2 regions of the Streptomyces sp. NPDC048473 genome follow, and region 2 is predicted to be linked to the other one. Evidence: predicted binding sites of a transcription regulator. Region 2 holds the regulator's gene; the other holds the start of a gene.
What was found. Region 2 encodes HspR, which represses chaperone genes until heat shock. Its sites were predicted from a motif close to TTGAGNNNNNNNNNCTCAA; they were not measured.
Positions count from the first base shown of each region.

Region 1: a site for HspR is predicted at 9,324-9,342, ahead of lon (endopeptidase La). Genes of this name have one in related genera too.

Region 1 covers NZ_JBICXE010000005.1:255,634-270,289, reverse strand. Annotated here, with positions in the region: gene ACGFU7_RS11700 (ATP-binding protein) at 1-311, opposite strand, end outside; gene ACGFU7_RS11695 (response regulator transcription factor) at 308-1,045, opposite strand; gene ACGFU7_RS11690 (spermidine synthase) at 1,269-1,961, opposite strand; gene ACGFU7_RS11685 (hypothetical protein) at 2,123-2,746, opposite strand; gene ACGFU7_RS11680 (hypothetical protein) at 2,743-4,044, opposite strand; gene ACGFU7_RS11675 (ABC transporter ATP-binding protein) at 4,041-4,823, opposite strand; gene ACGFU7_RS11670 (zf-HC2 domain-containing protein) at 4,852-5,880, opposite strand; gene ACGFU7_RS11665 (RNA polymerase sigma factor) at 5,931-6,536, opposite strand; gene ACGFU7_RS11660 (rhomboid-like protein) at 6,662-7,483, shown strand; gene ACGFU7_RS11655 (nucleotidyltransferase) at 7,410-8,228, opposite strand; gene ACGFU7_RS11650 (GNAT family N-acetyltransferase) at 8,351-9,142, opposite strand; gene lon (endopeptidase La) at 9,365-11,797, shown strand; gene ACGFU7_RS11640 (polysaccharide deacetylase family protein) at 11,989-12,669, opposite strand; gene ACGFU7_RS11635 (lysozyme) at 12,979-13,836, opposite strand; gene ACGFU7_RS11630 (MarR family winged helix-turn-helix transcriptional regulator) at 14,064-14,561, shown strand; gene ACGFU7_RS11625 (protein phosphatase 2C domain-containing protein) at 14,610-14,656, opposite strand, start outside.
Region 2 covers NZ_JBICXE010000024.1:7,017-21,672, forward strand. Annotated here, with positions in the region: gene ACGFU7_RS30635 ((Fe-S)-binding protein) at 1-161, opposite strand, end outside; gene ACGFU7_RS30640 (sugar transferase) at 264-938, opposite strand; gene dnaK (molecular chaperone DnaK) at 1,272-3,125, shown strand; gene grpE (nucleotide exchange factor GrpE) at 3,122-3,772, shown strand; gene dnaJ (molecular chaperone DnaJ) at 3,866-5,053, shown strand; gene ACGFU7_RS30660 (heat shock protein transcriptional repressor HspR) at 5,055-5,501, shown strand; gene ACGFU7_RS30665 (hypothetical protein) at 5,768-6,277, shown strand; gene ACGFU7_RS30670 (hypothetical protein) at 6,310-7,770, opposite strand; gene ACGFU7_RS30675 (helix-turn-helix transcriptional regulator) at 8,192-9,178, opposite strand; gene ACGFU7_RS30680 (hypothetical protein) at 9,320-9,652, shown strand; gene ACGFU7_RS30685 ((2Fe-2S)-binding protein) at 9,649-9,969, shown strand; gene ACGFU7_RS30690 (hypothetical protein) at 10,172-11,065, shown strand; gene ACGFU7_RS30695 (hypothetical protein) at 11,062-12,246, shown strand; gene ACGFU7_RS30700 (hypothetical protein) at 12,277-12,648, shown strand; gene ACGFU7_RS30705 (caspase family protein) at 12,684-13,754, shown strand; gene ACGFU7_RS30710 (pyridoxamine 5'-phosphate oxidase family protein) at 13,714-14,118, opposite strand; gene clpB (ATP-dependent chaperone ClpB) at 14,317-14,656, shown strand, end outside.

The DNA of each region.
Region 1 (14,656 bases), on a different contig from region 2:
AGGTTGATCGTCTGGGCCAGGTCGCCGAGTTCGTCACGCCGGTCGGCGCGAACCCGTCTGGTGTAGTCGCCGTGCGAGATCGACCGGGCCACGGTCGTCATCTCGTCCAGCGGCGCCGTCAGACCGTGCGCGACGAACTGGGTGATCAGCAGGGTCGCGATCACCGAGAACACCGTGATGAAGCGCAGCTCGGTCCTGGTGCGCACCGCCACCATCAGCAGCCCGGTGGTGATGAACACCGAGACCACCACGAGCGTGCCCAGCTTGGCCTTGACCGAGAAAGGACGCAGTCCGGAACCGGGCTGGGTCATGGCGCCGGGGTCTCCAGGGCGTAGCCGACACCGTGCACGGTACGGATCCGCTCCGCACCGATCTTCCGGCGCAGCGCCTTGATGTGGCTGTCGACGGTACGGGTGCCGGAGGCGTCCGCCCAGTCCCAGACCTCGGCCAGCAGCTGCTCCCGGGAGAGCACCGCACGCGGGGTGTTGGCCAGGCAGACCAGCAGGTCGAACTCGGTCGGCGTGAGGTGGACGTCATCGGCGCGCACCCGGACCCGGCGCTGCGCGTGATCGATCTCCAGCTCGCCGAGGCGCAGTATGCCGCTGCGCGGCGTGACCGCGGCCAGCGCCGCACGCTCGACCCGGCGCAGCAGGACGTGCACCCGGGCCGCCAGCTCGCGCATCGAGAACGGCTTGGTCATGTAGTCGTCGGCGCCGACCCCGAGGCCGACCAGCATGTCGGTCTCGTCGTCCCTGGCGGTCAGCATCAGCACCGGCACCGGCCGCTGGGCCTGCACGCGGCGGCAGACCTCCAGGCCGTCGAATCCGGGGAGCATGATGTCGAGCACCATCAGATCGGGCTGCCATGCTTCGGCCGCGTCCACGGCCGCGGGCCCGTCGAGTGCGGTCTGCACCAGAAAGCCCTCGGCCCGCAGCCGGGCGGAAATGGCATCGACGATCGTGGCGTCGTCCTCGACCACCAGCACCCGGCGCTGTGCGCCCGGGGTGGCCGCGACACCGTTGTGGGTGGTGTGTGTCTGTTCCATCGCCCCGCCCCTGCCCGTTCTCACGGGGGCCATTCCCCCGGAGGCACGGTCTTCGCTTGTGGATTTGGTGGGTGATCCCCGTTACCGGTCAGCAGCGTAAAGGCAGCGGACTGTTCTCGGCTACGCAGGGTGTAACGGCTTGGGCGCGAGGAAGTGGCGGAGTGTCGGCCTTGTGGCGCTTGGCCCCGGGCGTCCGGGGGTCACGGATACCCGGTGGGGGCTCTCAGTCCGTCCGAAGTGCGAGATGCACCACGTCGGGCACACCTCGGGCAACACTGACCTCTTCCGTCCTAACCCCACTGAATCCGGCATTCCGCAAGGCTTGTTCGAAGTCGGCGGACGGTTGCGCGGACCACACCGCGAGAACGCCGCCCGGCGTCAGCCGCTCCCGGCAGTCCGCCAGACCGGCGGGCGAGTACAGGCTCGTGTTGTCCTCGGTGACGGTCCAGTCCGGTCCGTTGTCGATGTCCAGGCACAGGGCGTCGTAACGGTCCGTAGTCGTACGCAGGTACGAAATGAGATCCGTCGTCAGGATCGTGGTCCGCGGGTCGGCGAGTGCCGCACCGGAGATCCCGGCCAGCGGCCCCTCCAGATGCCAGTCCACGATCGCCTGCTCCCGCTCGACGACGGCGATCCGCCCCCACCGCGGCTCGGCGACGGCCCGGACGAGCGAGAACCCGACCCCGAGACCCCCGATGAGCACCGCCGGTGCCACCCGGTCGGCGGGCAGCGCGGCCAGTGCCGCGTCGATCAGCAGCCGCTCGGAACGCCCGTCCGAGGTGTCCATCAGAAAGCACCCGTTGGCGATGATCTCGAAGTCGTCCCCCCGCTCCCGCAGAACGACCTCGCCGTACGGACCTTCGCGGCGGTCGAGCGTGACGGGGGCGAGGGTGTCGGGGGCGTGGATGTCGGGCATGGTGCGGGCCTCCGGTGGGCGCGGACAAGGTCCCCGCCATCCTGGCCGCTCGACGCGGCCGGGGGCCAGCGGATTGCCGGATCCGCCCGAACCATCCGATCCGTCCGGGGCGCGTGCGCCGTTGCGCGGCCTGGGGCGTGCGCCGTCAAGACTGTCGAGAGTTACGCGCTCTCCGGGCGTGCGCCGCGCACCGCGAGGAGGACCGCCCCGACCACGTACGCCGTCAGGGCCACCGCCCATGCCGCACCCTGTGGACCTGGCTGCATCGGCCAGGCCCACACCGCCGCCGCGCCGCCCGGGGTGCGGGGTGCCGCCAGATAGACGGCGCCGCCGTAGACCGTCATCGGCAGCCAGCTCAGCCGGGCACCGATCAGGGCGGCGGAGGCCGCGGCCACCCCGGTCGCGCCGAGCACATTGCGCACCATGGCCGGTGCGCCGAACGCCTCCGGGTGCCCCGGGACCGCCAGCGCGAGCGCCCCGGTCGTCAGTACGGTCAGGATCAGCAGATGCAGCAGCCGGCGCGGCCACCAGCGGCGTACGGCGGTTCGGTCCAGCTCGTCGCTCTGCGCGTGCAGGCTGGTGCCGATCGCGGCGGAGGCGAGCAACGGGGCCAGCGCGAGGACCGGGACGCGGGCGGTGTGGTCGAAGTACGGTCTGGTCTCCAGCCAGTGGGCCGCCCCGGCGGCGACGAGAACGATGCAGGTCAGGGCGGCAGTGGTGAGAGGGAGGGCGCGGGAGCGGATATAGAGGAGGGGCAGTGCGGCGTGGGTCGGCTGGTGGCTCACAGGACCGGGACCTCCGCGGGCGTGCAGCTCTTCAGTGTGGCCAGGAAGCGGCCGAGCCAGACCTTGCGGTCGGCGTCCGGCATGGCCTTGAGGCGGGCGAGATAGGGCGAATTCGGAAACCATATGGAGTCTTCGCCGCTCAGCCAGCTGATGACCGCATCCTCCGTGCGTGCCACTCGCTCGACCTCCCGTCGGTCCTTCCCTTGCGAGTCGGCCGAGCAGTCGCGGTTCACGAGGCCCAAGGCGGTTTCCGAGGCGTACGCGCCGGGATCGGTCAGCTCGTCGCGTGTGATGCCCCGGCCCCGCGACACGTGCGCGAGAGCGGCTTCGCCGTCCTTCGGGTCGGGCTCGGAGTCCACGTATCTGACCGGTGCGCCCGGGACTCCCTCCAGCCGCGAGAACATTCCCGTCAGGGCCTCGGACATCTGGGGCATCACCGGGGCTTCGGACGCGTGCACGCAGATCTGCGGAGTGCCGGGGGTGGCTGTCGAGCAGACCTTGCGGGCCACGGACGGGTCGTCGCGGTAGAGGTCCTCACCGGTGCGGACGACCAGCGTCCCCGCCGCGATCGCCAGGACCAGCGGCACGACCGCAAGGCAGCGCCGCCGTGCCGCGTACGCGAGCAGCACGGTGACGGCGATGCCGCCCGTCCATGCCACCAGAACCGGGGCGAACCACCAGACCGGGACGGACACTTCGAGCGCGACCGACTGGGCCGGGCTCAGGAACCGGGCTTCCGAGTCCAGATAGTCCGGGAACCCCAGGCCGACGTACGCGCACACCGCCAGCACCGGAGCGATCAGCCGCCACCGCACCAACCGGCCGACGACGAACCCCACGAAACCGATGGACAGCAGGAAACCGAGGTCCGTGGCGACGATCGAGACGGACGGGCTGCCGACCCCGGTGTACGGGGCGGTCGCCGCGAACGCCACGGCCAGCGCGAACAGATACCCGGCCGCCGCCCACAGCGCGATCGGCGTCGCGGCCGTCGTCGCCTGCGCGAGTCGGCTGCGCGGGACCGAGAGCAGTAGCTCGGCGGTGCGGCGGCGGTGTTCCCGGCCGCCCTGCCAGCAGGCGGCCGCGGCAACGAGCGGACCGGCGAGCAGTGCACTCGCCGAGCGCAGCTGGCTCTGTGTCTCGCCCCAACTGCCCTGCCACTGGGGAGCCTTGCTCCACAGCGGAACGAGGAGGGTGAGTGCGACGGCGAGCCCGGTCCAGGGGGCGATCCCGCGTCGGAGCTCGGCCCACAGCGCGGTGTGCGCCTGATGGCGTATCGGTGCTTCGGAGCCCGTCATCGGTGCGCCACCGCCGCCCGGTGCGCCCGCAGCGCGGCGGTGTAGCCGCGCTCGATCCGGTTGCCGTCCGTCCCGTCCGCTCCGGTGTTCTCGCCTCCGAGGGCCGTCAGCTCCTGCGTCGTACCCCGGTACGCGATCCGGCCCCCCTCGATCAGCGTCACATCGGTGCAGGCCGTGGCGACATCCTCGACCAGATGGGTCGAGACGATCACGGTGGACGCGCCGCCCAGCTCCCGTATCAGCGCCCGGAACTCGACCCGCTGCTCCGGGTCGAGACCGGCCGTCGGCTCGTCGAGGAGCAGCAGGTCCGGATCGTTGACGATCGCCTGGGCGATGCCGACGCGCCGCACCATCCCGCCCGACAGGGTCTTCACCCGGGCGTCGATCCGGTCCGTCAGACCCACCCGGTCCACCGCACGCTCCACGGCCGCGGGGACCGCCGCCGCGTCCATTTCCTTGAGCCAGGCCACATAGGCGACGAACTCGCGGACGGTGAAGCCCGGGTAGTACCCGAACTCCTGCGGCAGATAGCCGAGCCTGCGCCGGACCGCGGCCCGGCTGCGGTGGTCGGACCTGGCGCCGACCTCGCTGCCGAGCAGCTCCACCCGGCCGCCGGACGGTGCGGCGACCGTCGCGAGCACCCGGATCAGCGAGGTCTTGCCCGCCCCGTTCGGCCCGAGGAGTCCGTGCACACCGGGTGCGAAGTCGAGATCGACGGCGTCGAGCGCGGCCGTCCTGCGGTGCCGGACGGTGAGTTTCCTGACCTTGACCGTGCTCATGACCGTGGTGCTCCTCATGCGTTCACGCTCACAACGTCTCCAGATGGTCGAAGGATCTACGGCGTACGGCGAGCAGCGCGGCGCAGACCAGCGCCCCGGCCGCCCAGCCGCCCTGTGCGGCGGGCCCGGCGAAGTACGTCGCGGCCGCGGCCGCCGGCGCGGTGATCCCCAGGGGGGAGCCGGCGAAGGCGGGCAGGAGCACGGCGGCCGCCCAGGCCACGGCGACGGACGAGGCGCCGGTGCGGCAGCCGACGTACGAACCGAGGGCGAGCGCCGCCAGCGTCATCGCCAGCCCCGGCAGCAGCCATGCCGCCGGGCCCGGCCCCGCGGCGGACGGGGGCAGCGCGGCCCCGGCGAGGGTGAGCGCCGGGATGCTCACGCCGAGCACCGCGGCGGTTCTCGTCAGCAGTAGCCGCAGCCCGCCGGACGGGGTGGCGGCGGTGATCTCGTGCATCGGGTCCGTGTGCCGTCCGTAGGAGACGACGACCCCGGCGAGCGGCAGCACCGGCGCGATGACGAGGAGCAGCGGCCGCGCGGCCGCGTCGAGCCCCGCCCCGTACGCCAGGGCGAGAGCCCCGACGGCCACCAGCACCAGCGCCAGCAGCCACGCACCGCGCAGCGCGGGCCCGGCGGCCCACAGCAGACGCCCGGTCCGGGAGGCGGACCCGGGAGGGCGGACGCGACGGTTGAGGACGGATCCGGTTGCGGACCTCGGAAGGCGGACGCGACCGATCAGGGCGGACCCGGTTGCGGACCCGGGAAGGCGGACGCGACCGTTCAGGACGGACCCGGTTGCGGACGCGAGGAAGCGGACCCGGTCGCTCCGGACGGGCTCGCTCTCCGGCGACCCTTCCGCCGCCACCGCGGCCAGCACTCCGGCCCGCACCCCGTCCAGCAGCGCCGCCGCCTCCCGCCGTGCCCGTACCGCCGCCGAGACCCGCGCCGCGCACGCCCCGCACGTCTCCACGTGCTTCTCCAGGGACCAGGCGTCCGTCTCCGCCACGGAACCGGCGGCGTACCGCTCGGCCAGTTCTCCGCCCACGTGCCAGTGGGGCATGCCGTCGCCTCCCCCCATGCCGTTGCCTCCCCTCATGCCGTTGCCTCCCCTCACGCAATGCCTCCCAGCGGACCGGCTTCCGGCGCCAGCAGTTCCAGCGCGGCGCGCAGCTCACGTCTGGCCCGCATCGCCCGGGTCTTGACCGTGCCTTCCGGTATGCCGAGGAGCCGAGCCGTTTCGCGGGTCGTCAGCCCGTCGATGACCGTCGCGCGCAGGACCTCCCGCAGCTCCGGCGAGATCCGGTCGAGTGCGGCGCCCACATCCCCGTACTCCAGACCGGCGAGCACCCGCTCCTCGGCGGAAGGCGCGGCGGCTGCCCACTCCTTGCTCCCGGCCCGCTCGGCCTGTGCGGCGAGATCGGTGCGGGCGTGGACCCGCTGCGCGTCCACCAGCCGGCGCGAGGCGATCACCCACAGCCAGCCGCCGATCTGCGCACCGCGGTGCGATCCGGCGGAGCGCCAGGCCGTCACGAACGTGTCCTGAAGGACTTCCCGTACGGTCTCGGCATCCGCGCACCGCCTGCTCAGCCGGGCGAGCAGCCAGCCGGCGTGCCGGTCGTAGAGCGTCGCCAGGGCCGCCGTATCCCCCTGTGCGACGGCACGCAGCAGGGCGTTGTCGTCATTTCGGTCCTCCCCCGAGGGGCGCAACAGGCTCACACCCCTCTATCGGGCACCGGACCCGACTCGGTTCATATGTGGCTCACGCCATAGACGACGTGGGGGACGATCACGGAGGGTAGGACGTTGCTTCGGGGGGCTTGTACGGAAAGGGGCCTCGCGCGGTGCATCAGGGTACGGACAGGGCGGCTCGCGAAGAAGAGCTCGCGGCGCCGCTGCTCGACGCCATTCCGCGTCAGCGCCATACGGAGCAGGCCGCCGCCCCTCCGGCTCGGAAGGCGGACCGGAAGGCCCGCCGGTGGCTGCGGCTGCTGCCGACGCCCACCGGTACCCCGTTCACGTTCGGGTATCTGATGGTGCTCGTCGCCACGTCCCTTTTCATGGAGTACGCCGATCCGGACACCGTCTCCGCGGTGCTGCGCGAATCGAGCACGGACGTCGCGCATCTCGGCGAGACCCCGCTTCTCGTCCTGGCCGCCAGTGCCCTGTGGGTCGTCGGCGGGCTCACCTCCCCGTACGTCTTCGGCTTCGCTCTCGTGCTGACCGCCCTGGAACGCCGCATCGGGGGGTGGCGCACCGCCGGGGTGTTCCTGCTCGGTCATGTCGTGGCGACGCTCGCCACGGAGATCCCGGTCGGGCTGTCCGTGGTGGCCGGGCATCTGCCGGAGTCCTCGCTGCACCGGCTCGACTACGGCATCAGCTTCGGGCTGATGGCGAGCGTGGGTGCGCTCGCCGGGCTGCTCACGCCGTGGCTGCGGGTGCTGGTGCTCGGCGGAGTCGGTGCGATGCTGCTGCACGATCTGCTCGACCTCGACGACCCCCTCACCAACTGGGGCCATCTGCTGGCGCTGCTGCTGGGCGTGGCCTGCTGGCCGCTGCTGCGCCGGGCCGGTGCGGTCAAAGGGGCGGTGGTCAGGGGCGTGGGGTCTTCTCGCCGTGCACCGCGAGGTACTCGGCTGCCAGCCAGGGCGCCAGATCGTCGATGAGCATCGCGAGGACGGCCGGGTCGGTGGAGGGGGTGCGGCCCGTGCGTGCGGCCACCCGCATCTGCTCGATCCGCTCCGGACGGTCCGGGTAGTAGCGGGCGAACACCTCGGCGGACTCGGCCAGATCGCTGGTCCAGCCGCCCCACTGCGGCATGACCAGGGTGAAGCCCGACCGGACGATACGGCGGGCGGCGCCGCGGCTGAGGTTTCGGCGTTCGGCGTCCGTGGTGGCTTCGGCGGCCCTCCGTCGCCAGCGGGGGAGCGAGAGGTGGAGGTCCCCGTTGGTCTCACGGGCGAGCAGCGGGGTGGGGCGGTAGCGCGGCAGCTGTACGGCGAGGTCCTCGCCCAGCAGCGGGGTGCAGAGACAGGCGAGGAAGAAGCCGAGGTCGTTGCGTTCGAGTTCGCTGGTGAGGGTGTCGGCGCCGGACAACAGGATGCCGACGCCGTCGATCTGGCCGAACGAGGCGTCCAGCCCGGCCTCGACGGCACGGGCCGCCGCCTCGTCGGCTTCGGTGGGCCCGGTACGCAGCGCGAGCAGCAGGTCCAGATCGGAGACACCGGGAACGGCCGTGCCGCGCGGAATGCTGCCGTAGACGTACGCGCTGTGCAGCCGCGCGCCGTCGAAGGCTTCGGCGATCCGGGCGCGGGCCGCCTCCACCACGGGGGCGAACACCGCCGGCACCCGGCTCAGCGAGCCCTCCCGCCGGATGGTGCCGTCCTGGTTCAGCCCTCGGTCGTCGTTCATACCGGCACTCTGTCCGGTGTTCCGCCCGGCTGACGACTGGTTTTCGCCGGTGGGCCGGGCGGTTCTTTCGCAGGTGGGCCGGGCGTCGGGGCATCGGCCGGTCCGATGCCACCGTGCCGCCGTCAGGGCCCCGGCGGTGACCACACATAGGGCGTGGTGGTCGTCACGAGGTGGAAGCCCAGTCGCCGCAGGATCGGGGCGCTGTCGTCGGAGGCGTCCACCTGGAGGAACCTGACGCCGCGGGCGGCGGCGAGCGAGGCACGCGCGGAGACCAGGGCGCGGTAGATCCCCCGGCCCCGCCACGCGGAGAGCGTCGAACCGCCCCACAGACCGGCGAATTCGGTTCCGGCACGGAAGACCAGCCAGGCCGCCGAGACCACTTCGCCGTCGGCCTCGGCGACCAGGACGGCGATCTCCTCAGGTGCGGCCGAGACGCGCGCGATCAGGTCTTCGCCGAGCCAGCTCCAGTCCTGTCCCCAGACGGACGACTCCATCGCGGCGATACGGTGCATGTCGGCGTCCGCGGTGACCTGACGCAGGACGACGCCGTCCGGCAGGACCGGCTCGGCCGCCATCTCGTCGGCCCGGCCGATCAGGACCGACTCCTGCTCCTCGGCGACGAAGCCCGCCGCACGCAGCCGGTCGGTGAGATCGGCCGGCCGGTCGTGCCCGCGGGTCTTCCACTCCACCGCCTCGCCACGAGCGGCGAAGTAGTCGCGCTGCCGGGCGATCAGCCGGTCGAGCTCCGCGCCGCTCACGCCGACATCGCGCGGACCGCTCACGAAGCCGCGGAACTGGCCGACGATCCGCAGCAGCGGGCCCTCCCACTCGTGCGTGACCCCGGTCGGAGGGTTGGGCGGGGCACCACGCATCTGCTCGTCATAGGCCGCGAGCAAGCCGTCGATGTCTGTCACGAGAAGACAGTACGAGCGGTGGCAAATGGTTTTTCTCGGCCAGGAACGTCGCCGGATTAAAGCGGACGCATCCGGAGTTCTCCGCTACAGAAAGGGCCTGACCGGTCCTGCGGAAACGAGCGCATTCAGCCGATCGCTCACAGCGAACAAACCCCGGGGAACAATGGGCGGCTCAGGAGCATTGAGTCTGCATAACTCAACTTGACTGCTGAAGGGGAGATCATGGCTACCGATTCCAATGCGGTCACTCCGCTCGCCCTGCCCGTGCTGCCGCTCGACGACGAGGTCGTGCTGCCCGGGATGGTGGTGCCTCTGGACCTGTCCGACACCGATGTGCGCGCCGCCGTGGAAGCCGCACAGGCCGCAGCCCGCGAGGGCGGCGGCAAGCCCGAGGTGCTTCTTGTGCCGCGGATCGACGGGACGTACACCGGCACCGGTGTCATCGGCACCGTCGAGCAGGTCGGACGGCTTTCGGACGGGGATCCGGGCGCGCTCATCCGCGGCCGTGGCCGGGTGCGGATCGGGGCCGGGACCAGCGGACCGGGTGGAGCGCTCTGGGTGGAGGGGACACGGGTCGACGCGGTCGTCCCCGATCCGCTCCCCGGAGCCGCCGCCGAGCTGGTCAAGGAGTACAAGGCACTCGCCACCAGCTGGCTGAAGAAGCGCGGCGCCTGGCAGGTCGTGGACCGGGTCCAGCAGATCGAGGACATCTCCGCGCTCGCCGACAATTCCGGTTACTCACCCTTCCTCACCACTGCCCAGAAGGTGCAGCTCCTGGAGACCGTGGACGCGGTCGCCCGGCTGAAGCTCGCCATCCAGTGGCTCGGCGAACACCTCGCCGAGCAGGACGTCGCCGAGTCCATCGCCAAGGACGTCCAGGAGGGCGTCGACAAGCAGCAGCGTGAATTCCTGCTGCGGCGCCAGCTCGAAGCCGTACGCAAGGAACTGTCCGAGCTCAACGGCGGTCCTGGTTCCGGCGCAGACGAGTCCGACGACTACCGGGCCCGCGTAGAGGCCGCCGATCTTCCCGAGCACGTCCGCGCGGCCGCGCTCAAGGAGGTCGACAAGCTGGAGCGTTCCTCCGACCAGAGCCCCGAGGGCTCCTGGATCAGGACCTGGCTCGACACCGTCCTCGAACTGCCGTGGACCGAGCGGACCGAGGACGCGTACGACATCCGCGGCGCCCAGGAGATCCTCGACGCCGAGCACGCGGGCCTGCAGGACGTGAAGGAGCGGATCACCGAGTACCTGGCGGTACGCAAGCGGCGTTCCGAGCGCGGTCTCGGCGTCGTCGGCGGGCGGCGCGGCGGTGCCGTGCTGGCGCTGGTGGGTCCTCCGGGCGTGGGCAAGACCTCGCTCGGTGAATCCGTCGCGCATGCCATGGGGCGCAAGTTCGTCCGCGTCGCGCTCGGCGGTGTACGGGACGAGGCGGAGATCCGCGGCCACCGGCGTACGTACGTCGGTGCTCTGCCGGGACGTATCGTCCGGGCCATCAAGGAGGCCGGTTCGATGAACCCGGTCGTCCTGCTCGACGAGATCGACAAGGTCGGCTCCGACTTCCGGGGCGACCCGGCCGCCGCCCTTCTCGAAGTCCTCGACCCGGCGCAGAACCACACCTTCCGCGACCACTACCTGGAGGTCGAACTCGACCTCAGCGATGTCGTCTTCCTGGCCACCGCCAATGTCCTGGAAGCCATCCCGGAGGCCCTGCTCGACCGCATGGAGCTGGTCAGGCTCGACGGCTACACCGAGGACGAGAAGGTCGTCATCGCCCGTGACCACCTGCTCCCGCGCCAGCTGGAGCGGGCCGGTCTGGAGAAGGACGAGGTGGCGCTCGACGAGTCCGCGCTGCGCAAGCTGGCCGGCGAGTACACCCGTGAAGCGGGCGTACGGAACCTGGAGCGGGCCGTCGCCCGGTTGCTCCGCAAGGTCGCGGCCCAGCACGAACTGGGCGACCGGGAGCTCCCGTTCACAGTCGCCGAAGCGGATCTGCGCGCTCTGATCGGCCGGCCGCACCACGTCCCCGAGTCCGCCCAGGACCCGGCCGAGCGCCGCACCTCGGTGCCGGGCGTGGCCACCGGACTCGCGGTGACCGGCGCCGGTGGTGACGTGCTGTTCGTGGAGGCGTCGCTGGCCGATCCGGAGACCGGGGCGTCCGGACTGACCCTCACCGGTCAGCTCGGCGACGTCATGAAGGAGTCCGCGCAGATCGCGCTGAGCTTCCTGCGGTCGCACGGCGCGGAACTGGAGCTGCCGGTCGCGGACCTGAAGGACCGCGGCGTGCACATCCACTTCCCGGCGGGCGCGGTCCCCAAGGACGGCCCGAGCGCCGGCATCACCATGACGACGGCGCTGGCCTCGCTGCTCTCCGGACGGCTGGTCCGTACGGATGTGGCGATGACCGGTGAGGTCTCGCTGACCGGGCGGGTGCTGCCGATCGGCGGTCTGAAACAGAAGCTGCTGGCCGCGCACCGGGCCGGGATCACCACCGTGGTGATCCCGAAGCGGAACGAGGCCGACCTGGACGATGTTCCGGCCGAGGTCCTGGACACTCTGGAGGTCCACCCGGTGACGGACGTGCGCCAGGTGCTGGAGATCGCCCTCGCGCCGGCCTCCGCGGCCAGGCCCGAGGAGAGGATCCCGGCCGCGGCGTAGGCGCCATGGCGTGACGGGCGTGGCACCACGTGCGCGACCGGTACGGACGGCCCGCCCTCCCGGCAACGGGCGGGCGGGCCGTTCCGCGTGCGACGGAGGTTCTCATGCGTAGGCCGTTCCGCGTGCGACGGAGGTTCTCGCGTATCGGCCGCTCCGCGTACGCCGGGGCCTCGCCTTTCGGGCCGCACGGCTCAGGGGCGGTAGATGGTCCCCGGGACCGGCTCGGCGGGCGCCATCAGCTGCGGGACCGTGACGAAGGTGTAGCCCTGCTTCTTCAGCGCGTCGATGATGCCCGGCACGGCGGGCACCGTCCCCTTGTAGATGTCGTGCAGCAGGATGATGCCGTCCCGGCTCGCCTGGTCCAGGATGCGCTTCTTGATCAGCGCCGAGTCGGTCGTGGAATAGTCCTTGGCGGTCGCGCTCCACAGGATCTGGGAGAGCCCCAGGTCCTTGCTGATGTCCGAGACGGTGTCGTCGGTACGGCCCTGCGGCGGGCGCATCAGGCGCGGCTTCTTGCCGGTGATCTCCGCTATCGCGTCCTGCGTCTTCTCCAGCTCGGCGCGTATCTCGGCGGGCTTCTTGTCCGTCAGGATCTCGTGGGACCAGGTGTGGTTGGCCACTTCGTGCCCCTCGGCGGCGAGCCTGCGCACGGTGTCGGGGTGCTGCTTGACGTGGTTCTTGCCCAGCAGGAAGAAGGTCGCGTGCACCTTCTTCTCCTTGAGGATGTCCAGCAGATGCGGTGTGTCCTCACCCGGTCCCGCGTCGAAGGTCAGGGCTATGCACTTCGCCTTGCGGCAGTCCACCGGGCCGAAGGAACCCTTGGAGTCGGAGCCCGCGTCGCCGCGCGCGGAGGCCGGCGCGGTGGTCTGCATGGAGCAGCCGCTCAGCGTCAGAGTGAGTGCCGTCACAAGGGCTGCGGCCAACCCTGTACCGATCGACTTCGTCTTGATGGACAACGCGGGTCACTCCTCCGTAGCTGAACAGGGCGCACGGCGTGCGGCAGAGAAGGACTATACACATGGCGTATACACCGGGTGCATAGAGGACCTTCGTTGTCGGCTCGGAGGGTGAAATGCCTGGTCAGGGGTGGGAACAGGGCAGAGCCCCCGGCGACTGGGTGGGTCACCGGGGGCTCTGCTGTGCGAAGCGTCGGACCGGGCGGGTGCGGCGGCGGGGCCGGCTCAGCCGTTGGCGAGAGCCTGTACGCGGTCGAGGGCGCCGTTGAAGTGGTTGTGGTCGCCGACGTAGGGGCCGGACGAGGTGTACTGCCAGATCGTGTAGTAGCTCCAGCCGGCCGGGAGTTCGCCGACCGTGGTGTTGTAGCGGGCCACCCACAGCGGGTTGGTGGCGCCGAAGCTCGCGTTGTTCCCGGTGCAGGTCTGCCACCAGCTGGTCGCGGTGTAGATGACCGCGTCGCGTCCGGTGCGCGCCTTGTAGGTGTTCACGAAGTCGCGGATCCAGGAGACCATGCCGGCCGCGGTCTTGCCGAAGCACTGGTCGCCGTACGGGTTCCACTCGATGTCGAGGACGCCGGGCAGTGTCCTGCCGTCCTTCGACCAGCCGCCCCCGTGGTCCACGAAGTAATTGGCCTGGGTGGCGCCGCTCGTGGTGTCCGGGGTGGCGAAGTGGTACGCACCCCGGATCATGCCGACGTTGTACGAACCGTTGTACTGCTGGGCGAAGTACGGGTTCGTGTAGTACGTGCCCTCGGTGGCCTTGGTGTAGGCCCACCTCACGCCGCTGTTCCAGAGGGTCGCCCAGTCGACGTTGCCCTGGTAGCTGGCGACGTCCACGCCTTCGGTCTGGGCGGCCCGGGTGTCGCGCGGCAGTCCGCCCTGGCCGTCGTGGGCGATGACGCCCATGCCCATCGTGGCCGTGCCGCGCGCGGGCTTCTTGGCCGCGGCGGCGGTGTCGTGGGTGCCCGCGGCGCTCGCCGCGCCGGGCAGGGTGAGGAGGAGGGAGAGGGCTGCGAGCAGGGTTCCGGCCGCGGCGAAGCGCGAGCGACGGGAGGTTTTGGATCTGGATCTGAGCACCGGCATGTGAGTGCCTCCGAGGCCTTGGTGGGGGGACGTGCTGATCCCAGGGGGACGCCGGGCGAACCCCTGCCGGCAGGTCATGGTGTGGACATGCCATGCATGACGCTACGCACGTAGACCCGCGCTACGGAAGGGGGCCCGGGCGCTGCCGTTGGTCTACGCCTGCGAAATACTGGCCGAGCTGCGGCGATGACCGGCGGCGAAAGAAACTTTCAGCGGCAGGAAAGCTCATGAGGGGTGTTGACGTGCACGGGAGCGAAAGCGGTAGTGAACCCGGCGCGACCGGAGAAAGTGGTGTGGACCACGCATTCCTTGCCCTGGAGCGGGAGTTGGCCGTCTTTCTGCGCCGGGCGCGGGCCAACTCCGGGGAGATGGCGCGCGAGGTCCACCCCGAGCTGGAGGCCGCCGCATACGGACTTCTCGTACGGCTGGAGTCGGCCGGGCAGCAGCGGGCCACCGATCTCGCGGCCTACTTCGGGGTCGGCAAGGCGACCATGAGCCGTCAACTGCGCGCCCTGGAGAACCTCGGACTGGTGGCGCGCGAGCCCGATCCGGCCGACGGCCGGGCCTCCCTCGTCCACCTCACCGCCGAGGGCCTGGTCCGCTATCGAAGCGTCCGCGATGCCCGACGCGACCGCTATGTGCGCAAGCTCGCCGACTGGGACCGGGCAGAGGTGGCCGAACTGGCCCGGCTGCTGCACCACTTGAACGCCCGTGCCGAGGACTGACACCCCGCCCCGGCCCGGTTTCCCCGCCCCGGCTTCCCCGGTGTGCCGTCACAGCACCGCGTAGACCGCCGTCGCGTCGTCATGAGGCTTGCTGC
Region 2 (14,656 bases):
GCCAGGGTGATCGTGCGCTGCTTGATGTTGTCGGTGCGGCTGCCTGCCGGGACCGGCTGTCCGAGCTTGACGAACCGGTAGATCTGCGCGACAGCTCGGGCGATGAGCGCAACGCCGACCACGGTCAGCACCAGCGACACGATGATCGCGGCGAGTTGCATTTGGGGGCTCCTCGGGCCTGCGAGGGTGGGATCCAGCGTCTACATGCGAATACTGGCGATTACTAAGCAGTAACTTAATCAGTCTGTGCTGACACTATCCACTTATTCCGCCGCGCTGTAGCCGCACCGGCGGTGATCTGTGTCGCTCAGGTGTGCCTTGCCGCGCCGGGTGAGTCCGCGGATCGCCCTGCGCAGCGGAGCGTGTACGGCTCTCGCCAGGATGGCCAGGTCGAGTCCCACCCAGAGGTGCTCGGCGTAATGCTGGTCGAGCAGGGCCGGCTCGTCCCACGGCATTCCGGAGCGGGAGCGTACCTGCGCCAGGCCGGTGAGGCCCGGTTTCAGTTCCTGCCGCCAGTGTCTCGCGGCGGCGGAGCCGGAGGTTCCGGGGGTACCGGCAACAGCTCCGGAGACTCCGGGGGTCCGGGCCCGCTCGTCGTCCGGCGTCAGGGGCTCCGGACCGACCAGGGAGAGCTCCCCCCGTACGACGTGCGGCAGCCGGGAGAGCAGATCCAGCCGCAGCCGCCGGGTGCGCAGCGAGTGCAGTACGAAGAGGCGGCCGCCCAGACCGATCCGGGGCGAGCGGGTCAGTACGCCGCCGGGGAGCCGCTGCGCCGCGAGGGCGAGGGCGCCCACGGCGAGCAGGGGGGCGGCCAGGGCCAGCAGGACCGAGCCGAGGGTCAGGTCCAGTACGCGCTTGGCCGACGGCCACGCCCGCCTCCATTCCCGCAGCCGCTCCCATGTCCACTCCCAAGGCTGTGCCCGCACACGGACCGGCATGCGGACCGGCCTCCGCCCCTGTCTCCGTCTCGGCCTCTGTGTCTGCATCGTTCGCACCTGCCTGGGGATCGGGCGGATCGAGTGCCGGTTTTGCGTGGCTCACGGCATTTTGTGACAGAACGATCCCATGGCGCGATGATGGGGACGGGGTGCGCGGCCCGCAGGGCGGGCGGGTGTCGCCCCCGATCTCCTTGTGCGAGCGAGGTGTGTGCACGATAAGCGAGGTGCGTGCACGATAGTTGAGTCTGCTCGACTCAACTCTGTTGACACTGGGACGGGTGTCATGCATCCTTGAGTCAGTTCCACTCAAGTAGTCAAGCTGGAGGAATTGAAATGGCACGTGCGGTCGGCATCGACCTGGGCACGACTAACTCCGTCGTCAGCGTTCTCGAAGGCGGCGAGCCCACCGTCATCACCAACGCAGAGGGCGCCAGGACCACGCCGTCCGTCGTCGCCTTCGCGAAGAACGGCGAGGTGCTGGTCGGCGAGGTCGCCAAGCGCCAGGCAGTGACCAACGTCGACAGGACCATCCGCTCCGTCAAGCGCCACATGGGCACTGACTGGAAGATCGACCTGGACGGCAAGAGCTTCAACCCGCAGCAGATGAGCGCCTTCATCCTGCAGAAGCTGAAGCGGGACGCCGAGTCGTACCTGGGCGAGAAGGTGACCGACGCGGTCATCACCGTCCCCGCGTACTTCAACGACTCCGAGCGTCAGGCGACGAAGGAGGCCGGCGAGATCGCGGGCCTGAACGTCCTGCGTATCGTCAACGAGCCGACGGCCGCCGCGCTGGCGTACGGCCTCGACAAGGACGACCAGACGATCCTCGTCTTCGACCTCGGTGGCGGCACCTTCGACGTGTCGCTGCTGGAGATCGGCGACGGCGTCGTCGAGGTGAAGGCCACCAACGGTGACAACCACCTCGGTGGTGACGACTGGGACCAGCGCGTCGTCGACTACCTGGTGAAGCAGTTCGCCAACGGGCACGGTGTGGACCTGTCCAAGGACAAGATGGCTCTCCAGCGTCTGCGCGAGGCCGCGGAGAAGGCGAAGATCGAGCTCTCGTCCTCGACCGAGACCACGATCAACCTGCCCTACATCACGGCGTCCGCCGAGGGTCCGCTGCACCTGGACGAGAAGCTCACGCGCTCGCAGTTCCAGCAGCTCACCGCTGACCTCCTGGACCGCTGCAAGAGCCCGTTCCACAACGTCATCAAGGACGCGGGCATCCAGCTCTCCGAGATCGACCACGTCGTTCTCGTCGGTGGCTCCACCCGTATGCCGGCCGTCGCCGAGCTCGTCAAGGAGCTGACCGGTGGCCAGGACGCCAACAAGGGTGTGAACCCGGACGAGGTCGTCGCCATCGGCGCCTCGCTCCAGGCCGGCGTCCTCAAGGGCGAGGTCAAGGACGTCCTGCTGCTCGACGTCACCCCGCTGTCCCTCGGTATCGAGACCAAGGGCGGCATCATGACGAAGCTCATCGAGCGCAACACCACGATCCCGACCAAGCGCTCGGAGATCTTCACGACGGCCGAGGACAACCAGCCGTCCGTGCAGATCCAGGTCTACCAGGGCGAGCGCGAGATCGCGGCGTACAACAAGAAGCTCGGAATGTTCGAGCTGACCGGCCTGCCGCCGGCCCCGCGTGGCGTCCCGCAGATCGAGGTCGCGTTCGACATCGACGCGAACGGCATCATGCACGTCGCCGCCAAGGACCTCGGCACCGGCAAGGAGCAGAAGATGACCGTCACCGGCGGCTCCTCGCTGCCGAAGGACGAGGTCAACCGGATGCGTGAGGAGGCCGAGCAGTACGCGGAGGAGGACCACCGCCGCCGCGAGGCCGCCGAGTCCCGCAACCAGGGCGAGCAGCTCGTCTACCAGACGGAGAAGTTCCTCAAGGACAACGAGGACAAGGTCCCCGGTGACGTGAAGACGGAGGTGGAGGCCGCGCTCACCGAGCTGAAGGAGAAGCTCAAGGGCGAGGACACCGCCGAGATCCGTACCGCCACCGAGAAGGTCGCGGCCGTCTCCCAGAAGCTGGGCCAGGCGATGTACGCCAACGCCCAGGCCGAGGGAGGCCCGCAGGGTGACCCGCAGCCGGGCGCCCAGCAGGCCAAGGCCGACGACGACGTCGTCGACGCCGAGATCGTGGACGACGAGAAGGACGCGAAGGGCGGTGCGGTGTGACCGAGGAGACTCCGGGCTTCGAGGAGAAGCCCGACGTCCCCTCCGGCGTCACCCCCGACGGAGCTGAGCCGAAGGACGCCCCTTCCTCTTCCGAGGAGGAGGCGTCCCCGGCCGGGGACTCAGTACAGACAGTCGGCCTGACGGCCCAGCTGGACCAGGTCCGCACCGCGCTCAACGAGCGCACGGGCGACCTCCAGCGGCTCCAGGCCGAGTACCAGAACTACCGTCGCCGCGTCGAGCGGGACCGGGCCACGGTCAAGGAGATCGCAGTAGCGGGTCTCCTGTCCGAGCTCCTGCCCGTGCTCGACGACATCGGCCGGGCCCGTGAGCACGGCGAGCTCGTGGGCGGGTTCAAGTCGGTGGCCGAATCAATGGAGACGGTCGTTGCCAAGCTGGGCCTGCAGCAGTTCGGCAAGGAGGGCGAGCCCTTCGACCCGACGATCCATGAAGCCCTGATGCACTCGTACGCGCCGGATGTCACCGAGACGACCTGCGTGGCGATCCTGCAGCCGGGGTATCGGATCGGCGAGCGCACCATCCGCCCCGCGCGGGTGGCGGTGGCCGAACCCCAGCCGGGTGCGGCGCCGGCCGCAGGCAAGGAAGAGAAGGCAACCGACGAGGAGAGCGGTGGCACCGAGGAGGTCTGACATTCCGTCCGACCACCTCGCGGCCCACCGCCCGGCCATGCGACCGGCCAGCGGGCCGGTCGCATGGCCGATCGTCCGGAAGGAGGGACGTCGATGAGCACGAAGGACTTCGTCGAGAAGGACTACTACAAGGTCCTCGGCGTCCCCAAGGACGCCACCGACGCCGAGATCAAGAAGGCGTACCGCAAGCTCGCCCGTGAGTTCCACCCGGACGCCAACAAGGGCGACGACAAGGCGGAGGAGCGCTTCAAGGAGATCTCCGAGGCCAATGACATCCTCGGCGACTCCAAGAAGCGCAAGGAGTACGACGAGGCGCGCGCCCTCTTCGGCAACGGCGGCTTCAGGGCCGGACCCGGAGGCGCCGGAGGCAACTTCAACTTCGACCTGGGCGACCTCTTCGGAGGCACCCAGGGCGGGGGCCAGGGCGGCGGAGCCGGCGGTTTCGGCGGCGGCGGCGGTCTGGGCGACGTCTTCGGCGGCCTGTTCAACCGCGGTGGTACGGGGACGCGGGTGCAGCCGCGCCGCGGCCAGGACATCGAGTCCGAGGTGACGCTCAGCTTCACCGAGGCGGTCGAGGGGGCCACGGTCCCGTTGCGGATGTCCAGCCAGGCGCCCTGCAAGGCGTGTTCCGGCACCGGTGACAAGAACGGCACCCCCAGGGTCTGCCCGACCTGTCTCGGCACCGGCCAGGTGTCGCGCGGCACCGGCGGCGGCTTCTCGCTCACCGACCCCTGCGTGGACTGCAAGGGCCGGGGCCTCATCGCCCAGGACCCCTGCGATGTCTGCAAGGGCAGCGGCCGGGCGAAGTCCTCCCGGACCATGCAGGTCAGGATTCCGGCGGGCGTCTCGGACAGCCAGCGGATCCGGCTGCGCGGCAAGGGCGGCCCGGGCGAGCGCGGCGGACCGGCCGGCGATCTGTACGTCGTGGTCCATGTCGACGCCCACCCGGTCTTCGGCCGCAGGGGCGACAACCTCACGGTCACCGTGCCCGTCGACTTCACGGAGGCGGCGCTCGGCGGCGAGGTGAAGGTGCCCACGCTCGGCGGTCCGCCGGTCACCCTGAAACTGCCGGCCGGCACCCCCAACGGGCGTACGATGCGCGCCCGCGGCAAGGGCGCCGTACGCAAGGACGGCACCCGGGGCGACCTGCTGGTCACCGTCGAGGTGACGGTGCCCGGGGAACTGAGCACCGAGGCCAGGGACGCGCTGGAGGCCTACCGGAAGGCGACCGCGGGCCACGATCCGCGGGCGGAGCTGTTCCAGGCTGCGAAGGGAGCTTGAGGTGGACGGCCGACGACGCAATCCGTACGAACTGACCGATGAATCACCGGTGTACGTGATCTCGATCGCGGCCCAGCTCTCGGGACTCCATCCGCAGACACTGCGCCAGTACGACCGCCTCGGCCTGGTCTCCCCCGACCGCACGGCCGGGCGCGGCAGGCGCTACTCGGCCCGCGACATCGAGCTGCTGCGTACCGTGCAGCAGCTGTCGCAGGACGAGGGCATCAATCTCGCCGGCATCAAGCGCATCATCGAACTGGAGAACCAGGTCGCCGCCCTCCAGCAGCGCGTCGCCGAACTCTCGGCGGCCGTGGACGGCGCGGCGGCGGCGATGCAGCAGCGCGAGGCCCAGGTGCATGCCTCGTACCGGCGCGATCTGGTGCCGTATCAGGATGTGCAGCAGACCAGCGCGTTGGTGGTCTGGCGGCCGAAGCGGCCGAAGGACTGAGCGAGTTCGGCCGCGGGGCCGGGCGATTCGCTCACGATTGGCTTCGTTGAGGGCCGGGGAGCCGACCTACGGGTCGGCTCCCCGGCCCTTCGCCGTGCGCCCGCCGTCCTGCGCACGCCCCCGGGCCCCGGCCGAAACCCGACCCACGTCCGATCAGGGCTCGCGACAATCGGGCGGGGGCCTGCCACCGGCCCCGCTCATTCACCACCGCACCGCACCGCACCGGGCCGGGGCGAGCCGCCCGGTGGCACAGTCAGGAGTCACGCATGTCCATGGTCGGCCTCTTCTGGATCACCGGCACAGCGGCCCACATAGGCGCCCCGCCGAACGAACCCGGCCCCGGCGTGCTGCTCACCGAGGAGGGTCTGACGGGGCTCGGGGCGGACCAGGGCGGCCGGTGGACGTGGGACGGCATCCGGCGCGTATCGGTGGTCGGCGCGCCCGTCCGGTCCTCGGTGGGCAGGGCGGCCGGGCTTCTGTTGGACACCGTGATCACAGCGGCGTTCGGCGGGGTCGACGACGGCCCCGCCATGTTCGTACGCGTCGAAACCCCCACGGAGGAAGTGGAATTGACCGTGTACGCGCCCACCGCCTTCTACGGCCCCGCAGAGTGCCGGCTGTCGCAGGACCTGCTCGATGCGTATGTTGACGGCCGGGCCACGCCTGCCGCGCTGCTCGACTGGGGGCGTACGCAACAGGGCCGCACCCCCAAGCGTGCGGAGCGGGAGGAGCTGCTGGCGGCGTGGGGCGGGACGCCTCGACGGCCCGGGCGCTGATCGGCCGGCCGGCGCCCGCACCCCACGGCGTATCAGCTGCCGGTGACGGTGAACTCGGCCGTGTTGTTGTCCAGTTCGGGGTCGAATGCCGAGATACGCAGCTCCGGGTCGTCGTTGAGCGTGGCGACCGAGCCCTGCGCTCCGCCCTCGACGAGACGGTCGACATGCAGGGTGAAGTCGAACGTGGAGCGGGCCTGCTCCCAGAGGAGGATCGGGGTCCGGCAGGTGTAGCGGTTCGTACCCGTCTCGTAGCAGGCGCTGGGCTTGCCGGTGACGGTGGCGCCCTCCGGGATGCGGACGTCGAGCGTCGCGACGGAGGCGCCCGCGCCGAGGGAGGCGACCCAGGCCGGGCCGCGGTTCTTCACGCCGATCCGGGCGGTGACCGTGTCACCGGGTGCGGCGGACGTGATGTCGCTCGCGAGGGCGATCAGATCGGCCTTGTTGGTGGCCGTGATCTGCGTGGAGCGGTAGTTGTCGCCGAGGTTCAGGTCGGGCTCGGCGACTGCGGCGGTCCGCTCGGTGGCCGCGGGGACGGGCGTGGCGGTGAGGTCGGAACCGGTCCCCTGGACGAACGGCCGCCCCGAGAGGGCCTGCTCGTACGCCTCCTCGGAGAACTGGTCGACCGAGTAGTCGAACCGTTCGTACAGCGCCGCATTCGTCGCCCGGACCGCGCCGGCCGCCGACAGGTCGTACACCTGCCCCGGGGCGACGGGCTCGTCGAGGACACAGACGGCCGTGGCGCCGCTCTTGTTGGTGACGGGGTCCCCGTCCAGGTACGTGCAGTTGCCGAAGCGCTGCGAGAACTCCAGGCCGTGCGAGGCGAAAAGGGTCAACAGGGTGCGGTCGGCGGTGCGGTTGCCGTGGTTGGTCAGGCGGATCGGCTGTGCGAGGTCGGTGCCGGGCTTGACGTCGGTGCGGTACGGAAGCTGGCTCACGCCGAGGTCGGGGCCGTCGCCGAGGCGGATCTGGGTGTCCGTCGGATACCCGGTGAGGGGGCCGAAGGAGCTGTCCGCCGCCGCGGTGAAGTGCAGGGTGCCGGTGGCGTCGGCGGGTGCGCCGGCCGTGGCGCGCAGCCCGATTCGGGCGACGGAGACGTATGGGGCGCCGTCCAGGGACCCGAAGTCGCAGATCGCGGTGAGGGCGTCGGAGGCCGGCGCGCAGGTCGAGGGCCAGCTGACCTCGGCCACACCCGCGAGCTCGGACGCGTCGACCGTGAGACGGCCGCCGGTCACGGAGTTGTGCGTGTTGTCGTGCCCGAGCTGTACGTCGACGGTGTTGGCGGTCGCTGAGCCGTCGGCGTCCGCGGTCGGCAGGACGAGGTCGTACGGCGCCGCGATCCAGAGCTGGTCCGTCTCCGGCTCGTCGGCACTGGCGGGTGCGACGGAGCCGAGCGCGAGCACCGCCCCGGCCACGAGCGCGACCGGGATGTGGAGCCGGCGCCCCGGTCGTATGCGGGTGGGGGATGGGGGCCGGTGGTCCTGAATTGCCTGCATGATGTCGGGTTTCTCCCTGCGATGCGGTTCGCGTCCGGGAGTTGGACGAGCCGGGGCTGGGGTTGGTTGTACGTCGCTGTCGGGGCATCTCCTCGACCGTCCCCGACACTCCAGGGGATCGGGGTGGACCAGCGCCAACTCGATGAGGCAAGGCGCCAGTTCGAGGGCCGTCCGCGCGATCCGTCCGGAGCGCAGCGCCTCGGCGTGGAGCCGGAGTGCTGCCTCACACGACTCGCCGTCCCTGTCCGAGTGCGCGAATTCGTCCCCATCTCGCCCATCCGGGCCCCCGCTTCTGGCAGTGCAGCAAGATGACGGTGGTGAAAGCCCAGTCGGCGCGGGAGGCTCGTGCTGTTCCGGTTCACCCACACACCGGCGCGGGGCCGCGGTCGCTCTCCCCTGTTCTTTTGCGATTGCGGCCCCTTCAGCCCGGATCCTGTTCCAGAATCCCTGACCGGGCTATCAGGTAGCCGAGCTGGGCCCGGCTGTTGCTGCCGAGGACGGCGGACAGCTTGGCGACGTGCGCGCGGCAGGTGCGGACGTTCATGCCGAGACGGCGGGCGATCGAGTCGTCGACATGTCCCTCTACGAGGAGTTGGGCGATGGAGCGCTGGACGCCGCTGATTCCCTCGGGTGTCGGGTTGTACTTGACCTCTTCCAGGAGCGGAGCCGCACGGGTCCAGAGCTGCTCGAATACCTTGACGAGATATTCGACCAGCCCGGGATGGCGCAGCTCCAGGGCGACTTGGCGGTCGTCCTGGGCGGGGATGAACGCGACTGTGCGGTCGAAGATGATGAGCCGCTCGATGAGCTCCTCGAGCGTGCGGATCTCCACGTTGTCGTCGGCCATCCGCTCGGCGTAGGCCAAGGTGCCGGGGCTGTGCCGTACGGTGTGCTGGTAGAGGGTGCGAATGCTGACACCGCGATCCACCACGGAGAGGCCCCGTTCCAGGGCTTCGCTGAGGCGATCTTCGCTACGGCCGCCGCCGGGCTGGACGGTGAGGACTTCCGAGCGGCACTCCGCCGTGGCGAGATCGAGTGCCGCGTTGATCCGGTTGACGCCCTCCAGCACGGTGATGGCGTGGGTGGTCGGCGGGTCCTGGGCGCTGATGTCCATGAACGGCTCGAAGGACTCGGCAAGCAGGACCGAATGCCGTCGGCGCTCCTGGATCTCGCGCTCTATGGGGTGCAGACGCTTTGCCAGAGCGGCGGACGGCGGGACCGGCCGCAGCCAGTCGGGGTCGTCGGGGTCGGGGTGCAGCAGGGCGAAGTCCATGAGGCAGGGAGCCGGTTCCACCTCACTTCGGGCAATGCGTCCCGAGCGCAAAGCGCTGGCGTACAGACGGCCTCCCGCTTCGCATAGTTCGGTGATCCCATGAGGATGTGTCGGCTTTGTATCGCTTGTGACCATATTCTCCACCCCCCAGGTTCCTGAACATGCAGGAACATGATGCATCGACTCAGTGGTGTTCGTGTGCCCAGGTGAGACATCGTCTTAGGTGCGGGGGAGAAGAATCCACAAGTGAGGACGAAGCCGACTATGTATAAGCGAATGCTTCGCTCGGCGCTTGCCGCCTCGTTCGTCGCGGCCCTGGGACTCGGGGTACTGAGCGGCAGCGACATCGCCTGGAGCAGCGGGGCAGCATCCTCGCCGGGTGACATTGCCTGGTCCACTCAGGCGTCGACGCCGGGTGACATTGCATGGTTCACCCAGACGTCCCCGTCGGGTGACATCGCCTGGTCCACTCAGGCATCGGCACCGGCCGGCAGTGACATCGCGTGGCTCACCGGGACCGCTGTGCCGGGCGACATCGCATGGAACGTCGAGGCGGCAGCCGAGCCCGGTGACATCGCCTGGTCCGAACCGACCAACCCGGGCGCATGACCATCCCGCCGGACGACCGGACCTTCCGGCGGGAAATGGCCACGGCCTACCGATCAGGCTGGCATTTCATCGATCTCGTCACTGCCATCCCCCGCTGTGGCGACTCGCTGATGGTCACTCTGTTCGGCGACCCGATCGTTGTCGCACGTGAAGAAGACGACGAAGTACGTGCCTACCGGTGCCTCCGCAAGCCGCGTGGAGCCCCGCAGCCCGTCCGCTGCGCGATTCGGTACGACATGATTTTCGTGAACCTCGACCGGCGGGACCACCAGCTGTTCGAGCCAGAGACTATTTCCGCCACCCCCCGCAGTGCCTGAGCGATCCCCCGTCGTCATATGTCGCTCAGTCACTCCCCCACACAACGGCGCCATCGTGACCTGAACACGATGGCGCCGTTGTGCATTTTCGGCCAATGGCTGTGCAACACCGCTATGTGGGCGCCGAGTTGACATTCCCCGATGGCGTGGGCAAGGTCACATCTCCTTCGCATCCTTTCTTCTCCACATTCGGGGGCCACCCATGAGCGGACACGAAGTCGAGAGCCTGCCCGGCTGGCGGGGAGGTGACGGCAATGCCGCCTACCTCGACAAGACGCTGCGCCATCACGAGGTCGAGCTCTCCTTCGACGACACCGTGAACTGGAAGGCGTTGTTCACGATCTGGGCACGAGCCGCGGCGGTGTCCTTCACGGTGTTCCTCTTCTTCGGCTTCATCGGACTCGTGGGCGCGAGCGGTGATCTGGAGAGCGGATTCGGGATCATGGGGATGGGTGTACCGATCTCCTTCGCCGTCTTCTGGGTCGTCTTCCTGGTCTCGAAGATCACCGAGCCGATCGGGGAGTGGCGGGTACTGCTCGCGGACCAGTGGCAGCACACCGAGTCCGCGTACGCCGAGATCGCCCGGGTGGTCCAGGAACGCCGGCTGCCGATCATGCCGGTGTTCCGCCGCATTCGTACCGGTGGCCAGTACTCACATGTGACCCACCGGATGGTGCTCCGGGACGGCAGCTACGTCGCGTACCTCTCCGTCTTCGCCTACGGCACCAGCCTCTACATGGGCTGGGTGATGTGGCGCAATCGCCGGGGCACGGCGCTGCTCGGGCAGTTCCTCGTCGATCTCGGCAGGGGCTTCAGCGGCGGCACCGACATGGAGAAGGTCATGATGCGGACCGAGACGCCGCGTGCGATGCGCGAGGCGCTGCATGCCGCCGCCCGTGAGGGGCTACACGTGGCCGTCGAGGGCCGTACGGTCTCTCCGGCGCTGGCCTTTCCGTACGGCCTGCCGCACATCGAGGAGGACGTCGCGGCTCCCGTCCCGGTGCAGGCGCCGATGCCGCCTGTCCCGGGGCCGGCGCAGGCGCCGATGCCGCCTCCCGTGCCGCCGCAGCAGCCCTGGACGGAGGGCGGCCGTTGACAGCACCGGGCGCGCCCGCGGGGGTGCTGACCGCGCCCTCGCAGCAGGGGGTCTGGGCGTGGGTCGCGGTGCGGCTCGCGCCCGCCGCCGCGCTCGACGAGCACCGGGGATACACGGACGTTCCCGAGGAGCAGCGCAGGACGGAGACCGCGTACCAGGAGCGGGCCTGGCTGGAGGCGCTGCTGACGCCCGGCGCGGGCGTCCGCTTCGAGCTGAGGCTGCGCAACGATCCGCCCTCGCGGTTGCTGCACGGTGCGCTCCTCGGCCAGGTCCGGGCCGCCGACCACGGCTCCGCGGTACGGGCGGCCCTCGCGCTGCGCGATCGGCTTGCGGCCACCCCGCGCCACGTACGCGCACGGGCGGAGGAGGACACCGATGAGGTACGGCAATGGCTGGCCCCGCTCACCCCGCACCACGACGGTCTCGCGGAGCTGCGCAAGCCGCTGGCCCATGCGCCGTGTGCCCGGCGCGAAACCGGACGCACCGTCTCCTTCGCGGTGTCACCGTTGCGGGCGGGGACGCGGTCCTGGGAGCCGCTCTGGGCCGAGCTCGGCCGACTGCCGTACCCGGCCGTTCTCGGGGTCTGCCTGGAGCCGTACGCGATGGGTGAGGACGTCCGGGCAGCGATCCGCATGCTGGCCGAGGAGTACGCCTATCTCGCCGCACCGGGCCCGGTGCGGCCCACCTGGAACGCGCCCTCGCCGCCCGATGTCTTCGCGGGCAGGGCGGTCCCGGTCTACCAGGACGCGGTGAGCCGCTACACCGCGCGGGCGTACCGGTCCCGGATCTCCCTGGCCTGCGCCCAGGCCCTGCCGCCCGGTCTCGCCGAACAGTTCGCCGCCGCGGCGGGCGGGGCGGTCGTGTGCCGGCCGCCCGCCGGTGAGCTCGGCGCGGCGTGGGCCAATGTGGCGGGCCTCAACCGGAACTGGCTGGACGCGACCTACCGGCAGGGCGCACCCGCGCAGTCGCTCAATCCGGTGGAGCGGCTGCTGGCCGACCTGCTGGACACGTCGGAGGCGGCCACCGCGTTCCGGCTGCCCTACGAAGTGCCCGGACACCACCCGCTGTTCGCGACGCCGGAGCGTGTACCGCGGCCGCGGTCGTCGGAGCAGGCGCCGTCGCAGGGCAGGCGCACCGTACCGCCCGGCGACGACCCGGGCGCACCGCGATTCGACCGCTGAAACAGCGGCCCGCAAGAGAGAAGGCTGTTCGTGCAGGAATATGTCATCGCGTTCCCCGGGAGCCGTGCCGAGGCCGACGCGCACGCCCGCGACCTGGCCGGCTGGCTGGACGACAGCGAGGAACTGCGGGGCTCCGCCCGGGTCCGGATGGTGCCGCCGCAGCCCGGCGAACAGGGCGGTGCGGCCGACGCGGTGGTGGTGATGGCGGCCGCAGCACCGTTGTACGTGCCGTTCTTCAACTGGCTCGTCGAACGGCGCAAGGCCGACCGCGTCACGGTTCGGGTGGTGCGGCCCGACGGCACGGAACAGGAGATCGAGGCGGGCGACGCGGACGACGCCGTGCGGCTGCTCGACGCGGTGCAGAGCGCGCTCGGGGTGACCGGGGGCGAACCGGGCGAATGAGTCATGTGGCGCCCGAGCCGATGGTGCCTGACCGGATGAACTCGCGCCTGGTGCTGGTCGGTTCGTCGACCTTTGTACGGGGCATGCCGCCGTTGCCCGCGGCGGCGGCCGACGTAAGGGATCTGGCGCAGGCGCTGACCGGTGCGGGCGGTCTCTTCGACCCGTCCGCGGTGGTCTCCCTCACCGACCCCGTGGACGCCGGGCACGTGCTCGGCCCCCTGGCCTCGTACGCGGACCTCGCCGCCCCGCTCGACCTGCTGCTCTTCTACTACGCGGGACACGGCGTGAACGCGGAGGGGAACCGGCTCTGCCTCGCCCTGCCCGGCACTGTCGACCTGCCGCACGCGGCGCGGCGTACGTCGCTGCCCGTCGATGATGTCTTCGCGGCGATACGCGGGGCGCGGGCCCGTCACCGCGTCGTGATCCTCGACTGCTGCTTCGCGGGCCGTGCCCTGGACGTTCCGGCGGCGGCCGACATCCACCTGCTGCTGGCCTGTGACCGTACGAGCAGGGCCCGCACCGGCCCTTCGGGCGAGGGCAACACCGACTTCACCGCGGAGTTGCTGTTCCGGCTTGCGGAAGGCGATCCGGACGGGCCCTCCCATCTCGTCCTGGGCGATCTGTACCGGGGCCTGGTGGAGATGCTGCCGGGGCGTTCACCACTTGCAGCGCCGCGCCCCCTCCAGCGGGCGGTGAATCTGAGCGCGGATCTGGCGCTCGCGCGTAATCCGGCGTACGGAAGCGGCCGTACCGCTCAGGGTCTCGCCGGGCGTGCCCGTCTCGCGGAGAGGGCCGGCCTGGCCGGGCATGCGCGACGGGCCGCCGGGCTCTTCGGTCTGATCGCGCAGGACGCGGCCGAGGTGCTGCGCCCGGGGCGCGAGTCCTTCCGCTACGGACGGGCGCAGGCGGCATGGACGGGAGCGGCCGGTGACCCGCAGGCGGCCGCCGGGCTGCTCGACGGGATCGTCGCGCAGATGTCGGCCGCGCTGCCCGAGGGCGACGCCGACCTGGGGGCGGCGCGGGCCAGTCTCGCGCACTGGCGCGCTGTGTCGGCCGCCGCTCCGCTCACGCCCTGCCGAGCGCCCGGTCCAGGGCGATCTCGATGACGACGCGGTCCGGATTGGGTGCCGGCGTGCGTTCGTAGCGCTGCGCGTAGCGGCTCACCGCGTCGGCGATCACGTCCGGCTCCGTGCGTACCGTCGCGCGGCCCTCCAGCGTCGCCCAGCGGCGCCGGTCGACCTGGCAGACCGCGACCCGGGCACCGTCCGGGCCCGCGGCCAGGATGTTGGCGACCTTCTGCCTGGTCTTGCTGGTGATGATGCGGGCGAGTCCGGCCTCGGGGTCGTACGTCACGCCCACCGGCGTCACGTGCGGCGTGCCGTCGGGGCGGGGAGTGGTCAGGGTGCACAGGTGGTACTCGCGCCAGAACGCGAGGTACTCGGGGCTGGGGTTCGTCACGTCGACTGCCATGCGGACAGCGTAGGCGGCATGGACCCGCGCCCCCCTGCGGTGGCGGAGGTCCACTCCGGCCGGTTCACTCGGAACAGGAGAACGCGAGCCCGCGGACCGGCCTCGGAATAAGATTGAGTGGAATAGACTCAACTTTGTGTACGTTGATCCAGTCAGTGTTGTGGAGAGACCAGTCACCGCAAGGAGGAGAAAGCGCACGTGGACGCCGAGCTGACCAACAAGAGCCGGGATGCCATCAACGCGGCCACCAGCAGGGCCGTGAAGGACGGGCATCCGGATCTGACCCCCGGGCATCTGTTGCTCGCGCTGCTCGCGGGCGAGGACAACGAGAACGTCATCGATCTGCTCGCCGCCGTCGAGGCCGACCAGATCGCCGTACGCACCGAGACCGAGCGGCTCCTGGGCGCGCAGCCCAGCGTCACCGGGTCGACCGTCGCCCCGCCGCAGCCCAACCGCGAGCTGCTCGCCGTCATCGCGGATGCCGCGCAGCGCGCGAAGGAGCTCGGCGACGACTACATCTCCACCGAGCACCTGCTGA